2 regions of the Kitasatospora sp. NPDC101155 genome follow, and region 2 is predicted to be linked to the other one. Evidence: riboswitches for the same ligand, from Rfam matches in the RefSeq annotation. Region 2 holds a riboswitch; the other holds the start of a gene.
The links. Region 2 has a riboswitch for S-adenosylmethionine ahead of thrC (threonine synthase). Riboswitches for the same ligand answer to the same signal wherever they lie in the genome.
Positions count from the first base shown of each region.

Region 1: it holds a riboswitch for S-adenosylmethionine, as region 2 does, so the genes downstream of both, ACIRYZ_RS24860 (IclR family transcriptional regulator) here and thrC (threonine synthase) in region 2, are expected to answer to the same signal.

Region 1 covers NZ_JBIWPN010000016.1:153,218-163,299, forward strand. The annotation lists gene ACIRYZ_RS24835 (ABC transporter permease) at 1-583, shown strand, start outside; gene ACIRYZ_RS24840 (dipeptide/oligopeptide/nickel ABC transporter permease/ATP-binding protein) at 624-2,447, shown strand; gene ACIRYZ_RS24845 (ABC transporter ATP-binding protein) at 2,444-3,235, shown strand; gene ACIRYZ_RS24850 (NAD(P)/FAD-dependent oxidoreductase) at 3,232-4,536, shown strand; gene ACIRYZ_RS24855 (alpha/beta fold hydrolase) at 4,580-5,662, opposite strand; gene ACIRYZ_RS24860 (IclR family transcriptional regulator) at 5,935-6,648, opposite strand; SAM riboswitch class I at 6,847-6,989, opposite strand; gene ACIRYZ_RS24865 (amidohydrolase family protein) at 7,115-8,395, shown strand; gene ACIRYZ_RS24870 (cryptochrome/photolyase family protein) at 8,487-9,809, opposite strand; gene ACIRYZ_RS24875 (hypothetical protein) at 9,923-10,082, opposite strand, start outside.
Region 2 covers NZ_JBIWPN010000009.1:227,582-237,663, reverse strand. The annotation lists gene ACIRYZ_RS16605 (extracellular solute-binding protein) at 1-80, shown strand, start outside; gene ACIRYZ_RS16600 (cupin domain-containing protein) at 100-447, opposite strand; gene ACIRYZ_RS16595 (DUF3263 domain-containing protein) at 550-777, shown strand; gene otsB (trehalose-phosphatase) at 864-1,688, shown strand; gene ACIRYZ_RS16585 (trehalose-6-phosphate synthase) at 1,675-3,141, opposite strand; gene ACIRYZ_RS16580 (glucosyl-3-phosphoglycerate synthase) at 3,180-4,184, opposite strand; SAM riboswitch class I at 4,329-4,461, shown strand; gene thrC (threonine synthase) at 4,479-5,786, shown strand; gene ACIRYZ_RS16570 (MoaD/ThiS family protein) at 5,814-6,092, shown strand; gene ACIRYZ_RS16565 (cold-shock protein) at 6,643-6,846, shown strand; gene groL (chaperonin GroEL) at 7,195-8,817, shown strand; gene ACIRYZ_RS16555 (hypothetical protein) at 8,922-9,272, shown strand; gene ACIRYZ_RS16550 (hypothetical protein) at 9,269-9,907, opposite strand; gene ACIRYZ_RS16545 (PadR family transcriptional regulator) at 9,972-10,082, shown strand, end outside.

The sequences.
Region 1 (10,082 bases), on a different contig from region 2:
CGCCGCCGTCGGCACGCAGGACGGCCGGCACCCGCGCAGCGAGCTGGCGTTCACGGCCGTGACCGCCGGCCTGGCCGGGGTGCCGGACTTCGTCCTGGCCGCCGGGCTGACCGCGCTGCTGGCCGTCGGCCTCCGGCTGCTCCCGGTGGCCGGCGCGGCGGGCGTCGAGTCCTTCGTGCTGCCGGTCCTCGCGCTCTCCCTCGCGCCCACGGCCGTGCTGGTGCGGATCGTCCGGGTGGAGGCGCTGAAAGTGCTGTCCGAGGACTACCTGCGCACCGCCCGGGGGAAGCGCCTGTCCCCCGCCCGCCGCTACCTGCGGCACGCGGCGCCGAACATGGCGACCGCCGCGCTCACCGTCGCCGGGAGCCTGCTGCCCGCCATGATCGCCGGCACCGTGCTGGTCGAGAAGGTGTTCGCCTGGCCCGGCATCGGTTCGGCGATGGCGCAGTCCGTGGTCACCCAGGACTACCCGGTGATCCAGGCGATGGTGCTGGTCCTGGGCACCACCGTGCTGCTCGCCGGCCTCCTGGTCGACGTGCTGCTGGCGCTGCTCGACCCCCGCTCGGCGATCCGGGAGAGCTGAGGATCCGATGCCCCTTCCCACTCGATACCCCCGCTCCCCCATGGCCTGGGTCGCGGCCGCCATGCTGGTCTCGCTGGTCGTGCTCGCGCTGGCCGCCCCGCTCCTGTGGGGCGCCGCCGCGGACCGCCCGGACCCCTCGGCCGTGCTGCAAGGTCCTTCGGCGGCGCACCCGTTCGGCACCGACAACCTCGGACGGGACGTGCTCGCCCGGGTCCTGACCGCCACCCGGCCCTCCCTGGTGCTCGCCCTGGCCGCGACCCTGCTCGGCGCGACCGGCGGCGTGCTGCTCGGCGCGTCCACCGCCGTCGTCGGCCCGCGCACCCGGCGGCCGCTCACCGCGCTGATCAACCTGCTGCTCGCCTTCCCCGCGCTGCTGGTCGCCCTCGTCCTCGCGGTGGTGTTCGGCGCGGGCGCCGGCCCGGCGATGCTCGCCCTCGCCGTCGCGGGCATCCCCGGCTTCGCCCGGCTCGCCCAGACGCTCGCCGCCGGCGTCGCGGGCACCGACCACCTGGCCGCGGCCCGGGTGCTCGGCCTGCGCCGGCACCGACTGCTGTGGCGGCACGTCCTGCCCAACATCGCCGAGCCGCTGCTGCTGAGCACCACCACGGCGGCGGGTACCTCCCTGGTCGCACTCTCCGGGCTGAGCTTCCTCGGCCTGGGCGTCCAGCCGCCCGGCTACGACTGGGGGCAGCTGCTCAACCAGGGGCTCGACCGCATCTACGCCCAGCCGCTGCCCGCCCTCGCCCCCGGCCTGGCCATCCTCTACGCGGCGGTGACCTTCCAGCTGCTCGGCGAGGTCTTGGCCGGCGGCGTCGCCCGGCGCAGCCCGGCACCCCGTACGGCCCCGCGGCCGATCGCACCGAGCGGGCCCGCCGAGGAGGGCCTGGTGCTCCAGGTCGAGGACCTCGGCGTCGAACTCCCCACCCCGGACGGGGTGATCCGGCCGGTGCGCGGGGTGCCCCTGTCGCTGCGGCCCGGCGAGATCGTCGGGCTCGTCGGCGAGTCCGGCTCCGGCAAGTCACTCACCGCGCTGGCGATCGCTGACCTGCTCCCGGAGCGGGCCCGGGTGTCCCGGCGGACCCTGCGGCTGCTCGGTGCCGACCTCGCCACCATGACGCCCAAGGAGCGCGACCACCACCTCGCCACCGGCCTGGCGGTGATCTTCCAGAACCCGGCCTCGGCCCTCAACCCGGCGCTGCGGGTCTCCACCCAGCTCACCGAGACCGTCCGGGCCCATCGCGGCGCGAGCCGCGCCCAGGCAACCACGGAGGCCGCCGACGCGCTGCGCCGGGTCGGCCTCCCGCCGGCGACGCTGCGCGTACGCCCCCACCAGCTCTCCGGCGGCCAGCGCCAACGCGTGATGATCGCGGCCGCGCTGATGGTGCGACCGGGCCTGATCATCGCCGACGAGCCGACCACCGCGCTGGACGTCACCGTGCAGCGGCAGATCACCGGGCTGCTGTCCGAGATCCGCCGGGACACCCGCGCCGCCATCCTGTTCATCAGCCACGACGTCGCGCTGGTCGGCGAGTTCTGCGACCGCGTGCTGGTGATGTACGCGGGGACGATCGTCGAGGCGCTGCCCGCCGGCCGGCTCGCCACCGGCACCCGGCACCCCTACACCCGGGCCCTGGTCGACTCGGTGCCCGACCTCCCCGCGGACCGCGACCGGCCGCTGCCCACGGTGGAGGGCGCGCCGCCCGACCCGCTCGTGCCCGCCCCGGGCTGCCCGTTCGAGCCGCGCTGCCCGCGACGCCGGGCCCACTGCGCCGAGCAGGCCCCGCCGTTGGAGGAGCTCGACCCGGTCCACCGGGTCGCGTGCTGGTACCCGGTACCGGTGGAGGCGGAGGTGACCGCGTCATGACCACCCTTCAGGTCTCCGACCTCACCGTCCGCCACCACGGCCCGCGCGGCCCCGTCATCGCCGTGGACGGCGTCTCGCTGCAGATCCCGTCCGGCACCACGCTCGGGCTCGTCGGCGAGTCCGGCTCCGGCAAGTCGAGCCTGGCCCGGGCGATCGTCGGCCTCGACCCCGTGCACGGGGGCAAGGTCCTGCTCGACGGCCGGGAGCTCCGGGTCCGCACCGTCCGCGACCGGCGCCGGCTCGGCCGCCTGGTCCAGGTCGTCCTCCAGGACCCGGACACCGCGCTCGACCCCCGGATGACGGTCCGCCAGACGCTCGTCGAGGCGGCCACCGCGTTCCACCGGCTCGACCGGCGGGTCCGGCCCGAACGCGTCGCCGCCCTGCTCGAACTCGTCGGCCTGGATCCCCGGCTCGCCGACCGCCTGCCACGGCAACTGTCCGGCGGCCAGCGGCAACGGGTCGCCGTCGCCCGCGCCCTGGCCGTCGAACCCGGCCTGCTGATCGCCGACGAGATCACCTCGGCACTCGACGTCTCGGTACAGGCCTCCGTCCTCAACACGATCCGCGAACTCCAGCGGCGGCTCGGCCTGTCCATGCTGTTCATCGGCCACAACCTCCCCGCGGTCTGCTACGTCTCCGACACGGTGGCGGTCATGCGGCAGGGCCGGATCGTCGAGACCGCCGCCACCGGGGCCCTGCTGCGCACCCCGCAGCACCCGTACACCCGAACGCTGCTCGCCTCCGTGCCGAGCCTGCGCACACCGCCGACCGAGGAGGAGCCGTCGTGACCGTCGGGCAACCGGACGCCGTGGTGGTCGGGGCCGGGGTGATCGGCGCCGCCGTCGCCCTCGAACTCGCCCGTACCGGGCGGCAGGTGGTCGTGGTGGACAAGGCGGGCGCCGCCGGCCACGGCTCCACCAGCGCCTCCAGCGCGATCATCCGGTTCACCTACTCCACTTTCGACGGCGTCGCCACCGCCTGGGAGGCCCAACACCTCTGGACCTGCTGGCCCGACCACCTCCGGCTCACCGGCCACCGCCCGCTCGCCGCCTTCCACCGCACCGGCGCCGTACAGCTCGACGCCCCCGGCAGCGCGCCGTCGGGCGCCACCGCCCTGTTCGACCGCGCCGGCGTCCCGTACGAACGGTGGGACACCCCGACGCTGCGCGGGCGCCTTCCCGGGATCGACCCTGGGCGGTACTGGCCGCCGAAGCCGGTGGACGACGACGCCTTCTTCGCCGCCCCCACCGGCGAGCTCGGCGCGCTGTTCACCCCGGACGCCGGGTTCGTCGACGATCCGCAGCTCGCCGCCCAGAACCTCGCGGACGCGGCGGGCGAACTGGGCACGCGCTTCCTGTTCCACCACACCGTGGTGGCCGTCGACCGGCACGCGGACCGGGTGACGGGCATCCGCCTCGGCGACGGGACGCGGATCGCCGCGCCGGTCGTCGTCAACGCGGCCGGCCCGTGGTCGGGCGGCCTCAACCGACTGGCGGGCGTCGGGAGCGACTTCACCATCGGCGTGCGCCCGCTGCGCGAGGAGGTCCACCAGGTCGCCGCACCGGGCGGGCACGCCACCGGCCCCGGCCCCGTCGTCGCCGACCTCGACCTCGGCACCTACCTGCGCGCGGCACCCGGCGGGCACCTCCTGATCGGCGGCACCGAGCCGGACTGCGACCCGCCCGAGTGGATCGACGACCCGGACCTGGCCGACCCCCGCCCGACCGCCCACCGCTTCCGCACCCAGGTGACCAGGGCCGCGCGCCGCTTCCCGGCGATCGGCGTCCCCAACCGGCCGCTCGGGGTCGCGGGCGTGTACGACGTCGCCGACGACTGGACGCCGATCTACGACCGCACCGCCCTCGACGGCTACTACGTGGCCATGGGCACCAGCGGCAACCAGTTCAAGAACGCCCCACTGGTGGGCCGCTACCTCGCTACCCTGATCGACCTGGTCGAGGCCGGCCACGACCACGACGGCGACCCGGTCCGCTACCGCTGCGAGCACACCGGCAACGTCGTGGACCTGGGCTCGTTCTCGCGCCGACGCCCCGTACGGGCCGACTCCGCGCGGTCGGTCATGGGCTGATCAACGGACGGCCATGGGGTGCCGTCCGCCGATCGGCGGACGGTCACGAGCTGGTCACCCGCAGCTCCCGAACCAGGTCCCCGACCACACCGACCACGAACTCCGGCACCTCGTGCGGGAAGTCGTGACCGGTCCCCTCCGGCGTGTACACCAACCGGGACGCCGACGACGCCGCCAGGTACCGGACCCGGCTGCGGAGGTAGAAGCGGCTGATCCGCTCGGCCTCAACTGCGTCCCGGGCGCCGGCCAGCACCGCCTCACCGCCGTTGAGATCCCGCGGTATCACCAGGACGAGCGGCAGGTCCGCGAGATCCCCGTCGTACACCACGGTCTCCCAGCCCACACCGGCCAGGCCGGACGGCGAGAGCTCGCTGAAGATCGACGCGGCGGCGCAGTCCTGCCCGGTCCGGCCGCCCCGGCCACGGTGTGCACCGAAGAGATGCCGCACCGCAGCCAGCAGTAACCGCCGCCGCATCCCCGCGACCAGCCCGTTGGATGGCGCGAAGGCGATGACCTCCAGCGGCGTCGGGTCCAGCAGCACCAGCCCGGCCGTCAGATCCGGCCGCCGCCGGGCCGCGTTCGCGACCAGCAGCCCGCCGAAGGAGTGGCCGACGAACACGAACGGGGGCCGCTCGCCCGCCGCCTCCAGCGCCGTCAGCAGCTCCTCCGCCTCGACGGCCGTCGTCCGGGGGAAGGGCCCGGTATCGCTCCAGCCCGTGCCGAACCGGTCGACCAGCACCGAGCGGGTCCGGGCCGCCAGCATCGTGTGCAGCTCTCCGAACTCCTCACCGGGCACGTGTCCCCCCGGCATCCACACGACCGTCGGCCCGCCCGCCCGCTCCCCCTCACCCAGGACGTGCATCCGGTGGCCGCCCACGTCGACCAGTGACCCCGGCGCCGGCCGCGCCCCCGTCTCCCGGGCCACCAGCACCAGGTGCCGCACGGCCCCGACCAGCAGCGCCGCACCGACGGCCACGGCCACAGCACCGAGCGCCACCGCCCAGGTCGTGCCGAGCGCGACGAGGCAGCCGCCCACACCCGCCGTCACCAGCGCGACCGGCACCCCCGTCCAGTCCCGGCTCAGTAACGCGAGCAGGGAGTTCGCCACCCGTCCGTCCCGGCGCATCGTGTCCTCCGCGACAGCAGCATCCGACAGCTGACCCCTTTCCGTCTTCTTCCCCGTCTGCCCGCGCCCTCACCCCACCAGCACTCAAAAACGTACCGCGTACGCCCAAGGACCCTGGGTCATCGCCCGCCCGGCCCGACTCGGCCCGGCGGGACGGACGACCCCGGGGCCGACGCCGTCGAAGTCCGCCTCCTTCCAAGCCCTTTGAGGACCCTGGAGGTCTCCGTGATCGACCTGGGCGGGGCGGCGAGCCCCGGTGGGCGGCGAGCCGGTCAGGACTGGCGCAGGGCTTCGCTGAGGCGGTTGGCCGCCTCGACGACGGCCTGGAAGTAGTGCGGGCCGGGGTGGCGGGTGAGGCGTTCGAGCGGGCCGGAGACGGAGACGGCGGCCACCACCCGGTTGGACGGGCCTCGGACGGGCGCGGAGACGGAGGCGACCCCGGGCTCGCGTTCGCCGATCGATTGCGCCCAGCCGCGGCGCCGGACCCCGCTGAGGGCGGTGGCGGTGAAGCGGGCGCCCTGGAGGCCCCGGTGGAGCCGCTCGGGCTCCTCCCAGGCGAGCAGGATCTGCGCACCGGAGCCCGCCTTCATCGGGAGGGTGACGCCGACTGGGACGGTGTCGCGCAGGCCGGAGAGCCGCTCGGCGGCGGCCACGCAGATGCGGACCTCGCCCTGGCGGCGGTAGAGCTGGGCGCTCTCGCCGGTGACGTCGCGCAGGTGGGTGAGCACCGAGCCGGCGGCGGCCAGCAGCCGGTCCTCACCGGCCGCCGCCGAGAGCTCGGCGAGCCGCGGGCCGAGGACGAACCGGCCCTGCATGTCCCTGCCGACCAGCCGGTGGTGTTCCAGCGCGACGGCGAGCCGGTGCGCGGTGGGCCGCGCCATGCCGGTGGCGGCGACCAGACCGGCCAGGGTGGTCGGCCCGGCCTCCAGGGTGCCGAGGATCGAGCTGACCTTGTCGAGCACGCCGACGCCGCTCGTGTTCTCCATGGATGGGTACTCCAGTCTCAAATCCCGTGAGCGGCAGGTGGGTTCGGCTCACGGGAGCTCCCCGCGGGGAGCGGGGGGTGGTCAGCGAGGACGGGCCGGAGAAGTCGGCCGATTGCCTGCGCCGGGCACGAGACGGGTACGCGAAAGGGCCGGGGCGGGAAGCGCCCGGGCGAAGGACAGCACAGAGAGCACCGTGTCTCCTCATCTTTCCCGCGCCACGTTGGCGACAGGCCGGAGTTGGCACTGATCCCGGACGGCGCGGCGCGTACTTCGAACGCCGAGTCGACCGGGGAGTTGCCGGGGCTTCGTAGGGCCGGTCCCTCCACCCCTCTGGATGATTCGCCAGGAACCATACAAGATTCCCCCGCCGACCAGCCAAACCCCCCTGCTCCGCGCCGCTGCCGCGCCCGCCGCCGATCGGGTGTGCCGCCTGGTGCCGGTCCCGTGACCGGTCGAGGATGGCGGCATGGGTGTCGACGACTCGGGTGCCGGGCTGCTGGTGACGAACGTGCGCGTGTTCGACGGGATCGGCGAGGAGGCGGTGCCGGGGCACGTCCGGATCGAGCGGGACAGGATCGCGGAGGTGGTGACGGGTCGCCCGTCCCCGCGCGGTACCCACGGGGTGAGGGTGCTCGACGGCGGGGGCGGCACGCTCATCCCGGGGCTCACCGATGCCCACGTCCACCTGTTCGCGATCGGCGGCACCATGGCGGACCTGCAGCTCGCACCGACCGGCACCGTCTACTACCAGGCCCTCGCCTCCGCCCGCGACATGCTGATGCGGGGCTTCACCACGGTGCGGGACATGGCAGGTGACACCGAGCCACTGCGGCGGGTCCTGGACCGCGGACTGTTTCCGGGCCCGCGGATCTACCCGAGCCAGGCCGCCGTCTCCCAGACCTCCGGCCACGGCGACTTCGGCTCGGTCCACGAGGTCCCGACCGTCCTGGGCGGGCCGCAGTCCCGCACCGAGCAGATCGGGTTCACCCGGGTGGCCGACGGACCGGAGCGGGTGCTCGCGGCGGTGCGCGAGCAGTTGAGGAAGGGCGCCACGCAGATCAAGGTGATGGCCGGCGGCGGGGTCGTCTCGGAGTTCGATCCGCTGGACGTACTGCAGTTCACCACGGCGGAACTGGAGGCGGCGGTCGCCGCGGCCTCCGACTGGGGCACCTACGTGACCGTGCACGTCTACACCTCGGAGGGCGTGCGCCGCGCGGTGGAGGCCGGGGTGCGCTGCATCGAGCACGGGCACCTCACCGACGAGGACACCATCCGCTACCTCGCGGAGCGGAACGTGTGGCTGAGCACCCAGCCCTTCGAGGTCGACGACCACCACTACGCCTCCGCGGACAGCGACCGCAAGAACCGCGAGGTGTGCGAGGGCGTCGCCCGCACCTTCGGCTGGGCACTCGAACACGGCGTGCGGCTGGCGTTCGGCACCGACCTGGTACTCGACCCCGCGAAGGCCCACCGGCAGTCCGAGATGCTGGTGCGGCTCGGCCGGTACCTCAGCCCGGTCGGGGCCCTGAAGATGGCCACCTCCGGGAACGCGGAGCTGTTCCGTCTGTCCGGCCGCCGCGACCCCTACCGCGCCGCGCCGCTCGGGGTCATCGCGCCGGGCGCGTGGGCCGACCTCCTGGTCGTCGACGGCGACCCGACCACGGACCTGTCCGTCCTCGCCGAGCCCGAACGCAACCTGCGACTCATCGTCAAAAACGGCGTGGTGTACAAGAACGAGCTCGGTTGACCCCGGTCCCGGGCGAGCGGCGTCCGGCCGCCGGCCCGCGGCGATGCCCCAAGACTCGGACGCCCCCAACTCCGGTACTGGATCGAAGATTTCACCCGTCCAGGGCCCGGGCACGGCGGAGCCGGACCGTGAGGGCGTCCGGGGCGATGATCGGGTCCGGGTACTCGGGGGCGAGCAGCCAGGGACGGTGGACGGCCGGTCCGGGCAAGTGGGCGAGCTCGGGCAGCCAGCGTCGTACGTAGTCCCCGTCCGGGTCGTAGCGGTCGGCCTGACGCAGCGGGTTGAGGATCCGGTTGGGCCTGGTGTCGGTGCCGGTGCCCGCGACCCACTGCCAGTTGAGCTGGTTGTTCGCGACATCGCCGTCGACCAGCAGGGACAGGAAGTGGGCGGCGCCGATCCGCCAGTCCAGGTAGAGGCTCTTGGCGAGGAAGCTCGCGGTGAGGAGACGGGCCCGGTTGTGCATCCAGCCCTCGTGGGCGAGCTGACGCATCCCGGCGTCGACGATCGGGTAGCCGGTGCGGCCCTGCCGCCAGGCTTCGGCCTCGTCCTCGTCGTGGTGCCAGTGGTCGTCCCTGCTGCGGTAGTCGTCGTGCGCGGCGTCGGGGCGGGCGGCGAGGACCTGGTGGTGGAAGTCGCGCCAGGCGAGCTGCCGGACGAAGGCCTGCGCACCGTCGCCGCCGCGCTGGCAGGCGCGGGCGGTCAGCTCCGTGGGCGACAGGCAGCCGAAGTGCAGGTACGGGGAGAGCCGGGAGGTCGAGTCGGCCGCGAGGTCGTCGTGCACCTCGGCGTACGCGTCGACGTCCCAGCGCCGCCACCGTGCCCGGGCCGCGGTCTCGCCGCCGGGGGGAAGGCCTGGGGAGAGGGGGCCGCCGACGACCAGGTTCTCGCTGCCGATGCCGCCCGGTGTGCGGATGGCCCGGGGCGCGGCCAGCACCGTGCGGTGGGGGGCCTGCTGCCAGGCGCGGTGGTAGGGGGTGAAGATCGCGTAGTGGTCGCGGCCGGCCGGGGTGATCCGGCCCGGTGGGACCACGGTCACCGAGGCGTCGTGGACGTGCAGGCGGTCACCGAAAAATGCGCGCAGCCGTGCCTCGCGCAGACGGGCGAAAGCGCTCACCCCGGCGGCGACGTGCACGGTCGCCGCGCCGGTTTCGGCGGCCACCCGGGCCGTCTGCTCGGCGGCCGCGCCGCGGCGCACGACCAGGCGCGAGCCGGTGCGGCGCAGCGAGGCGTCCAGGTCGGCGAGGCACTCGCCCAGGAAGGCCAGCCGGTTGGGGGCGGCGAAGCCGGCCGTCTCGACGGCGGGATCGAGCACGAACAGGGGCAGCACCTGGTCGGCTGCGGTGCACGCGGCGTGCAGCACGGGGTTGTCGTGCAGGCGCAGGTCCTGGGTGAACAAGGCGATCGCGACAGTCATGGGAGGGGCCTCGGAGCGGGTGCGGTCGTGGTTCCCAGGGTATTCGGAGCCGATCGCACGGCGGATTGCGCAGAATCCGCCCACCCCGCCCCGTCCGGTCCGGGGTGGCCTGGTCAGCGGAGCAGGTCCGCCAGCTGGTCGAGCGCGGTGGCGAGGTCGAGGGGCCGCAGGGCTCCGGGAGGCCGGCGGGAGCCGGACCACCCGGGTCCGGCGGCCAGGACGACCGGGCGGGTGCGCGCACCGGGAGGACCCCAGGCCGCCCGGGCGACGCGT
Region 2 (10,082 bases):
TCACGGGGGACCCGAAGCAGGTGCTCGGCGGGCTGCAGGACTCGGCGGTGAAGGAGGCGGCCCGGGTCCGCAAGCAGTAGGACCCGGGGCTTCCCGGTCTCAGCTGGGGAGCGTGATCGCGTAGGCCTTGCGGAGGGTCTCGTGGACGGTCCAGGTGGTGCGGTCGCCCTCGCGCAGGACGGCGCAGTCGCCGGGGCCGACCCGCAGGGTCGGGCCGCCCTCGATCTCGATGGTGGCCCGGCCGCTGAGCACCACGAACATCTCGTCGGCCTCGACGTCGGTGACCACGCCCGGGGTGATCTGCCAGATGCCGCGCAGCTGGCGGCCGTCGGGGGACTCGGACAGGACCTTCCCGGTGACCTCGGGGGTGCCGGAGACGATCTGGGACGGGTCGAGAGGCTCGGGGACGAGCTCGGTGGTGGGGATGTGCACGGCGAAGCTGATCATGGGTCGACGGTAGCCGTGCGGCGGGGGCGTGGTCGTCCCGCAGAGTGTGTCGGGGTTCGGCGGGAGAATGACACTCCGTAGTGATGGGCGGAGGTGTCCTCGGTGGGCGAGCTGAGTGAGCGGGACCGGGCGGTGCTGGCGCTGGAGGGGCGGCAGTGGCGGACGGCGGGGGCCAAGGAGCGGGCGATCCGGGAGGAGTTGGGGCTCTCCTCCACGCGGTACTACCAGCTGCTGAACGGGCTGTTGGACCGGGAGGAGGCGTTGGCGGCTGCGCCGGTGCTGGTGAATCGGCTGCGGCGGGTTCGGGAGGCGCGGCGGGGGGCTCGTTGAGGGGGCGAGTGGGGGCTGTGGGAGGGGCGCTCCGGGGTACGGGTGTTGGGGGTGGGGGTATGGGCTGATGTATGGGCCTTGAAGAGATGGTTGTGCCGGTCACTGATGCCGGGCGGGACGGGTTGCGGGCGATTCTGGCGGCGCCGGGGGACGCGGTGATCGCCCTGGACTTCGATGGCACCTTGGCGCCGATCGTGGCGGATCCGGCGCTGGCTCGGGCGCATCCGGGGGTGGTGGGGGTGTTGCGGGGGTTGGGGGCCGCGGTGGGGGCCGTGGTGGTGGTGACGGGGCGGCCGGCCGGGTTGGCGGCCGAGTACGGGGGGTTCGACGGGGTGCCGGGGCTGGTGGTGCTGGGGCACTACGGGGCCGAGCGGTGGGAGGGCGGTGTGGTGACGGCGCCCGAGGTGCATCCGGGGGTTGCGGGGGTGCGGGCGGCGTTGCCGGAGTTGTTGGAGCGGGTGGGGGCGCCCGAGGGGACGTGGGTGGAGGACAAGGGGCGCTCGGTGGCGGTGCACACCCGGCGGACGGGGGCGCCGGAGGAGACGTTGGAGTTGTTGCGGGCGCCGGTGGGGGAGTTGGCCGCCGAGTACGGGCTGGTGGTGGAGCCCGGGCGGCTGGTGTTGGAGCTGCGGCCGCCGGGGGTGGACAAGGGGGCGGCGCTGACCGGGTTCCTGCGGGAACGGGGGGCGCGGTCGGTGCTCTTCGCGGGGGACGACCTGGGGGACGTGGCGGCCTTCGCGGCGGTGGAGGAGCTGCGCGGGCAGGGGGTGGCGGGGCTGCTGGTGTGCGCCGGCGCGGTGGGGGACGCGCCGGTGCGCGAACTCGCCGACCGGGCGGATGTGGTGGTCGACGGGCCCGAGGGTGTGGTGGAGCTGTTGGGTGCTTTGGGGGAGGCGGTCAGAGGGCGTTGAGCTGGTCGAGGAACCACTGCTGCGGGGGGAGCGCGGTGGCCGCGGCGGCGAGGCGCTTGGTGCGGTCGGCGCGCTCCTCCGGGCTCATGGTGAGGCCGGCGTGCAGGGCCTCGGCGGTGGCGATGACGTCGTAGGGGTTGACGGTGAGGGCGTCGTCCTTGAGTTCGGTGTGGGCGCCGGCCTCGCGGGAGAGGACGAGGGCGCAGCCGCTGTCGGAGACGACCGGTACTTCCTTGGCGACCAGGTTCATGCCGTCCCGGATGGGATTGACGAGGGCGACGTCGGCCAGGCGGTAGGCGGCGAGGGAACGCGGGAAGTCGTCGTTGACGTGCAGGATCAGGGGTTGCCAGGTGGGGGTGGCGAATTCGGTGTTGATGGCGTCGGCGAGGTGCCGCACCGACGCCGTGTAGTCGCGGTATTCGGCCAGGTCGGTGCGGGAGGGGTAGGCGAAGGCGATGTGCACCACCCGGTCGTGCCACTCGGGGTGGGAGCGGAGCAGATGCCGGTAGGCCTGGAGGCCGCGGACGATGTTCTTGCTCAGCTCGGTGCGGTCGACCCGGACGATGGTGTGGCGGTCGCCGACGGAGGTGCGGAGGGCGGCGAGGCGTTCGTCCACGTCGGGGCGGTGGGCGCGTTCGCGGAGGAAGTCGGCGTCGGCGCCCAGGGCGTGGACGCCGAGGTGGGTGGTGCGGCCGATGTGGGTGACGGTCATCGCCTCGTGGTCGACGGTGGCGCCGAGTTGGTCCTCGCAGCAGGCGGCGAAGGCGCGGGCCCAGCGTTCGGTGAGGAAACCGGCCCGGTCGGCGCCGAGGATGCCGGTGAGGACGGCGCGGGCGACGTCGTCGGGGAGCATCCGGTAGTACTCGGGCGGGGCCCAGGGAGTGTGGGAGAAGTGGCCGATCCGCAGGTCGGGACGGGCCGCGCGGAGCAGGGCCGGGGTCAGGGAGAGGTGGTAGTCCTGGACGAGGACCGCGGCGTTCGGGGCGGCTTCGGCGGCCAGGGCCTCGGCGAAGGCCGTGTTGTAGGCCTGGTAGGCGGCCCATTCGGTGCGGAAGCCCGCGTCGAAGGAGGGTGCGGTGGGGGTCGCGTAGAGCAGGTGGTGGACGAACCAGAGGGTGGAGTTGGCGACGCCGTTGTAGGCGTGGGCGAAGGTCTCCGGGTCGATGTCCAGCATCCGTACGGCCTGGCCGCCGACGTCGTGGCCGGCCAGGTCGAGGCGGCCGTCGGGGGCTTCTGCCGCGGCTCGGCGGTCGGCGTCGCCGAGGGCGGCGCACACCCAGACGGCGTTCGGGTCGTCGATCGCGGAGAGGCCGGAGACGAGGCCTCCGCCGCCGCGGCGCAGGGTCAGCGTGCCGTCGTCGGCGGCGCTGAACGACACCGGTCCCCGATTGGAGGCCACCAGGACGGGGGCGGTGCCGGTCGCGCTCGAACGTTCGGTCGTGAGATCGCCCATGGTTGGCATCTTGCCGGGGGCTCGGGTCGGCAAACGTTTCAATGGCGGGTCGCGTATTCGGGCACGGTGTGCATCGGGGGGCGTTCCAGGGCGGTCACCGGGTGGCTGTGGGCGGTGAAGGCGCGGGTTTCCGGGTCGCGGCTGAACTGGGTGAGGTGGGGGTGGACCAGGTCGGCGGAGGCCTTGAGGCGGTGGGTGCGGTCGAGGCGTTCCAGGGCGGTGCGGTAGATGGTGGCGGCCATCCGGCCGAGGGCCTGGCCGTCCTGGTGACGGTGGTGTCGGACGCCGACGTCGACCTGGGCCAGGGCGTCCAGGCCGACCAGCTCCAACGCGTCGACCAGGAGGCCGAGTTCGACGCCGTAGCCGGTGGGGAAGGGCAGTCGTTCGAGCAGTGAGCGGCGGGCCGCGTACTCGCCGCCGAGGGGCTGGACGAAACCGGCGAGTTCCGGCCAGTGGAGGTTGAGCAGGGGGCGGGCGACGAGTTCGGTGACCCGGCCGCCGCCGGCGGGGACGATCGCGCCGGACTCCGTTTCGAGGGGGCGGTCGTACATGGCCTTGACCAGCTGGATGTCGGGTTCGGTGAGCAGGGGGCCGAGGATGCCGGAGACGAAGGCGGGGTCGAACTCGCGCAGGTCGGCGTCGACGAAGCAGACGATGTCGCCGTGGGTGACCAGCAGCGAGCGCCAGAGCACCTCGCCCTTGCCGGGGACGGCGGGCAGCCGGGGCAGGACGGCGTCCCGTTGTTCCACCCGGGCGCCGGCCTCGGCGGCGACGGTGGCGGTGGCGTCGGTGGAGCCGGAGTCGAGTACGACCAGTTCGTCGACCAGAGGAAGCCGGTCCATCAGTTCGCGCCGGACGGTGCGGACGATGTCGCCGACGGTGGCCTCCTCGTCGAGTGCGGGGAGGACGACGCTGACGGTCTGCCGGGTGCGCCGCTTGGCCTCCAGCAGGGTGTGAACCGGCCGGTCGGCCGCGCTCCACGAGCGGCGGTGCAGCCAGGACGCCGCCTGCGGGAGGAGTGCGGGGGTCGGTTCGGCGGGCACGGTGAATCTCCTCGGCGAGGTCGGGTGGAACGGGCCATCTCGCGTGGCGGACGGTCCCTTTCAGGGTGGACGCCTTCGGATACAGTCTTCGTACAGCGGTCGGACCTTCGCACGCCGGGGTCGCCGCTGAACCACAACTTCACAAGCTCATCCAGAGGGACTGAGGGAACGGCCCGTTGACGTCCCGGCAACCTTCTCGCTCGGCTGTTCACAGGCCCCGGCGGGACAGGTGCCAATTCCGGCCTGTGGCGCGACCGCGCCACGGGGAAGATGAGGAGAGAGGCCTCCGCCATCATGGCTGTCGACACTGCCGCACCCTCCCCCAGCCTTCGGCCGGGGGGACCCCGATCGGTTGACCTCGGCCCCGCCGCCGCCCTGTCCTGTCGGGAGTGCGGCACCCGCTTCCCGCTCGGCCCCAGCTTCGCCTGCCTGGAGTGCTTCGGGCCGCTGGAGATCGCGTACGAGTTCGGGAGCGAGCGCGCCGAGGAGCTGCGCAAGCGGATCGAGGCCGGTCCGGCGTCCATCTGGCGTTACGCGCCGCTGCTGCCGGTGCCGGCCGACGTGGCGTCCAAGCCGAACCTGAACCCGGGGTGGACCCCGCTGGTGAAGGCGGACAACCTGGGCCGGGAGCTCGGGTTCACCGCTCCGCTGCACGTGAAGGACGACTCCGGGAACCCGACGCACTCCTTCAAGGACCGGGTGGTGGCCTGCGCCATCGAGGCGGCGCGGGCGTTCGGGTACACCACGCTGTCCTGCTCCTCGACCGGCAACCTGGCCGGCGCGGTGGGCGCGGCGGCGGCCCGGGCCGGGTTCCGGTCCTGCGTCTTCATCCCGCACGACCTGGAGCAGGGCAAGGTCGTGATGGCCGGGGTGTACGGCGGCGAGCTGGTGGGCATCGAGGGCAACTACGACGACGTGAACCGCTTCTGCTCGGAGCTGATCGGGGACCCGGCCGGCGAGGGCTGGGGTTTCGTGAACGTCAACCTGCGTCCGTACTACGGCGAGGGCTCCAAGACGCTGGCGTACGAGATCTGCGAGCAACTCGGCTGGCGGCTGCCGGAGCAGATCGTCATCCCGATCGCCTCGGGCTCGCAGCTGACGAAGATCGACAAGGGGCTGCAGGAGCTGATCAAGCTCGGCCTGGTGGAGGACCGGCCGTACCGGATCTTCGGCGCCCAGGCCGAGGGCTGCTCGCCGGTGTCGGCCGCGTTCAAGGCGGGCCGGGACGTGATCAAGCCGGTCAAGCCGGACACCATCGCCAAGTCGCTGGCGATCGGCAACCCGGCGGACGGCCCGTACGTGCTGGACATCGCCCGTCGGACCGGCGGGGCGGTCGAGGACGTCACGGACGAAGAGGTCGTGGCGGCGATCCGGCTGCTGGCCCGGACCGAGGGGATCTTCGCGGAGACCGCGGGCGGGGTGACCGTCGGCGTGCTGAAGAAGCTGGTCGAGACCGGTCAGCTGGACCCGGCCAAGGAGACCGTCGCGATCAACACCGGCGACGGCCTGAAGACGCTGGACGCCGTCTCCGACGCCGGGATGACCGCCGTCATCCGCCCGACGCTGGAGTCCTTCCGCTCCGCCGGTCTCGCGTCCACCTGAACCACCCCCACCCCCGCTAGGAGAGCCATGAGCGCCAAAGTCCGCATCCCCACCATCCTGCGCACCTACACCGGCGGCGCGGCCGAGGTGACCGCCGAGGGGGCCAGCCTGGCCGAGGTCATCGCCGACCTGGAGCAGAACCACGCGGGCATTTCCGCCCGGATCCTGGACGACACCGGGAAGCTGCGCCGCTTCGTCAACGTGTACGTGAACGACGACGACGTGCGGTTCGCCGAGGGCCTGGCGACCGAGATCAAGGACGGCGCGAACGTCTCGATCATCCCGGCGGTGGCCGGCGGCTGCTGAGCCGTCGCATCCCGCTTCCCGGCCGCCCGTACGTACGGAATTCGACTCTCCGTATGTGCGGGCGGCCGCTGGCATTTCGGCGGGAATATTTCCGGGTCAAGTCGGAGTAGAGTGTGGCTCTGCTGGGAACGGGGCTTCCCTTCCGGCTTGCGCGCTGCTTGGCCGGAGGTCGTCCGGTCACTGAGACCGGCTCGCGTCCCGGCCGTGAAACATGTCAGGCGGATGTCAGAATTCCTGCGAGGGTTTGGGTAATTCGTCCGCTATGTCCGGCATGAAATGCCGATTTCACCCTGGTTTGTTCGCCCTTGTCTCTTGACGGGGCTATGGAATTCCTGGCGGCTGGCCCTGTTGCAGAGGGCGTCGGTCCGGATACATTCAGCGGCGGTCGGCGTAATCGACCGCCCATCGGAAGCCGTTCGGCTTTCTGTGCGGAGGATTGCGGCGTGCACGGCTGCGCTCAGGGGGGGTTCCCCGGGCCGGCCTTCAACCAGACCCGGGCCCGCGACCTGCGGGCGCGTGAAGGGCCAGCACAGCACTAGGGGAGTTCGGAATGGCTCAGGGCACCGTCAAGTGGTTCAACGCGGAGAAGGGCTACGGCTTCATCGCGGTCGACGGTGGTGCGGACGTCTTCGTCCACTACAGCGCGATCCAGATGGACGGCTACCGCACCCTCGAGGAGGGCCAGCGGGTCGAGTTCGAGATCTCTCAGGGACAGAAGGGCCCGCAGGCGGACATGGTTCGCGCGGCGGTCTGACCCCTTCCGACTCCAGGAGCTCGGCGCGGCCCACCGCTGGTGGACCTCCTGCTTCTCGACGGGCCCGCACGACACGCGTCGTGCGGGCCCGTTCGCCTTTCCGTCCGCGCCCCGGTCCGCGCTCGCGGACGGGGCTCGACGGCGGCTCGCGGGTGGCCGATTGGGCTTGCACTCGACCACCCGGAGTGCTAATCATTGGCGTTAGCACTCACAGTGTGAGAGTGACAGCGGACCGGGTCGGTGAGGCCCCCGGGAGCGGTAGGGGAATGGACCTCCGCGCACCAGGGCCGTCCGTCGCGGGCACCCCTTGGTCCGAGCAGTCGACCGTGTCCCGGAGGACCACTTCTGATGGCCAAGATCATCGCCTTTGATGAGGAAGCTCGCCGCGGCCTTGAGCGTGGCATGAACCAGCTCGCCGACGCAGTGAAGGTCACGCTCGGCCCCAAGGGTCGCAACGTCGTGCTGGAGAAGAAGTGGGGCGCCCCCACGATCACCAACGACGGTGTCTCCATCGCCAAGGAGATCGAGCTCGAGGACCCGTACGAGAAGATCGGTGCGGAGCTCGTCAAGGAGGTCGCCAAGAAGACGGACGACGTCGCGGGTGACGGCACCACCACCGCCACCGTGCTGGCCCAGGCCCTGGTTCGCGAGGGTCTGCGCAACGTCGCCGCCGGCGCCAACCCGATGGCCCTGAAGCGCGGCATCGAGAAGGCCGTCGCCGCCGTCTCGGACCAGCTGCTGGCCCAGGCCAAGGACGTGGAGACCAAGGAGCAGATCGCCTCCACCGCCTCCATCTCCGCCGCTGACACCCAGATCGGCGAGCTCATCGCCGAGGCCATGGACAAGGTCGGCAAGGAAGGCGTCATCACCGTCGAGGAGAGCAACACCTTCGGTCTGGAGCTCGAGCTCACCGAGGGCATGCGCTTCGACAAGGGCTACATCTCCGCCTACTTCGCCACCGACCTGGAGCGCATGGAGGCGACCTTCGAGGACCCGTACATCCTCATCGCCAACTCCAAGATCGGCTCGGTCAAGGACCTGCTCCCGCTGCTGGAGAAGGTCATGCAGAGCGGCAAGCCGCTCGTCATCATCGCCGAGGACGTCGAGGGCGAGGCCCTGTCGACCCTGGTCGTGAACAAGATCCGCGGCACCTTCAAGTCCGTCGCCGTCAAGGCCCCGGGCTTCGGCGACCGCCGCAAGGCCATGCTCGGCGACATCGCCATCCTCACCGGTGGCACCGTGATCTCCGAGGAGGTCGGCCTCAAGCTGGAGAACGCCGGCATCGACCTGCTGGGCACCGCCCGCAAGGTGGTCATCACCAAGGACGAGACCACCATCGTCGACGGTGGCGGCGACAGCGAGCAGGTCGCCGGTCGCGTGAACCAGATCCGCGCCGAGATCGAGAACAGCGACTCGGACTACGACCGCGAGAAGCTCCAGGAGCGCCTCGCCAAGCTGGCCGGCGGCGTGGCCGTCATCAAGGCCGGCGCGGCCACCGAGGTGGAGCTCAAGGAGCGCAAGCACCGCATCGAGGACGCCGTCCGCAACGCCAAGGCCGCCGTCGAGGAGGGCATCGTCGCCGGTGGTGGCGTCGCCCTGCTGCAGGCCGGTGTCGCCTTCGACAAGCTGGAGCTGGACGGCGACGAGGCCACCGGTGCCAACATCGTCAAGGTCGCGCTGGAGGCCCCGATCAAGCAGATCGCGACCAACGCCGGCCTGGAGGGTGGCGTCGTGGTGGAGAAGGTGCGCAACCTCCCCGCCGGTCACGGCCTGAACGCCGCCACCAACGAGTACGTCGACCTGGTCGCCGCGGGCATCATCGACCCGGCCAAGGTCACCCGCTCCGCGCTGCAGAACGCCGCCTCCATCGCGGCGCTGTTCCTCACCACCGAGGCCGTCATCGCCGACAAGCCGGAGAAGGCCGCCGCGGCCGCCGGCGGCGGCATGCCGGGCGGTGACATGGACTTCTGATCCTGATCGCTTCGATCGGATCGGTTGATTCCTCGTCCGCGTGGGCGGCTCCCTTCGGGGGGTCGCCCACGCGGCGTTTTCGCGTATCGACGGAGAATGGACGGATGGCTGACATCGAGACCGCCCTGCACAACGCGCGGGCACTGATCCTGGCCGACCTCACCGCGCGGGACGTGGCGGACGCCGCCGTCGTCTCGCTGGTGGAGCAGGCCGTCACGCACCGCCGCTGGTGGCTGGAGCAGTGGTCGGACGGCACCGAGTACGTGCTCGGGCTGGTCGCCCAGGACGTCCAGGACGCGCTGCTGGAGGCGTACGGGCGGTGGCCGCTGTGCACCGACTGCGCGGCCGACGGGGACCCGCACGCGCTGAGCGTGGAGCCGGAGTTGGGGCCGGAGCCGCACTGGGTGTGCGGCAAGCACGGCTCGGTGGTGGCGCCGGTGGGGGAGCTGGTCTAGTTCTCCAGCTGCTTGAGCTCGGCCGTCAGGTTGGTGCGGGCGGCCGCGGTGAAGCGCTCGCGGGCGGCGGGGGTGCGGTAGAGCGCCGGGAGCGCGAGGAGTTGGCGCAGCACGGCGGCCCGGCCCGCGCGGAAGTCCGGCTCCGGGACGAAGTCGTACTCCGCCCGGACGGCGGCCGCGTACGCCGCGTACGCCTCGGGGGAGCCGCCGAGGACGGCGAGGTCCGCGTCGCAGAGCACCTCGCCGTCGCGGTCGCCCGGGGCGGGGTCGTGGGTGACGGTGAGCAGGACGAGCCGTTCGACCTCGGCGACCCGCCCGGCGGGCAGGCCGGCGGCGGTCAGCGCGCGGACGGCCAGGGCGGCGCTGCGCTCCTCGTTCTCGGTGCGGTCGGGCCGGTAGACGGCGTCGTGGAACCAGGCGGCGAGCCGGACGGCGTCCGGGTCGGCGGCGTGCCCGGCGAGCTCGTCGACGTGCCGTAGGACCGCGCGCAGGTGCTCGGGGGTGTGGTAGCGGCGCTGTGGCTCCGACCAGCGGCGCAGCAGCTCCCGTCCGTACGGTTCGGGGTCGTCGGTGGCGCCGCAGTGGTGCAGCAGGGCGGTCCAGGCGGGGAGCAGATCCTCGGTCGCGGTGGGCATGCGGCCCATTCTGTCGGCTGGTTCGGGTGGACGGTATATGCCGGTCAACGATATATATAGACGCATGACAGAACGCTCCATGCAGGAGCCGACGCTGCTTCTGCTCACCGCGCTGGCCGACGCCCCGAGGCACGGCTACGCGCTCATCCAGGAAATCGCCGCGATCTCGGACGGC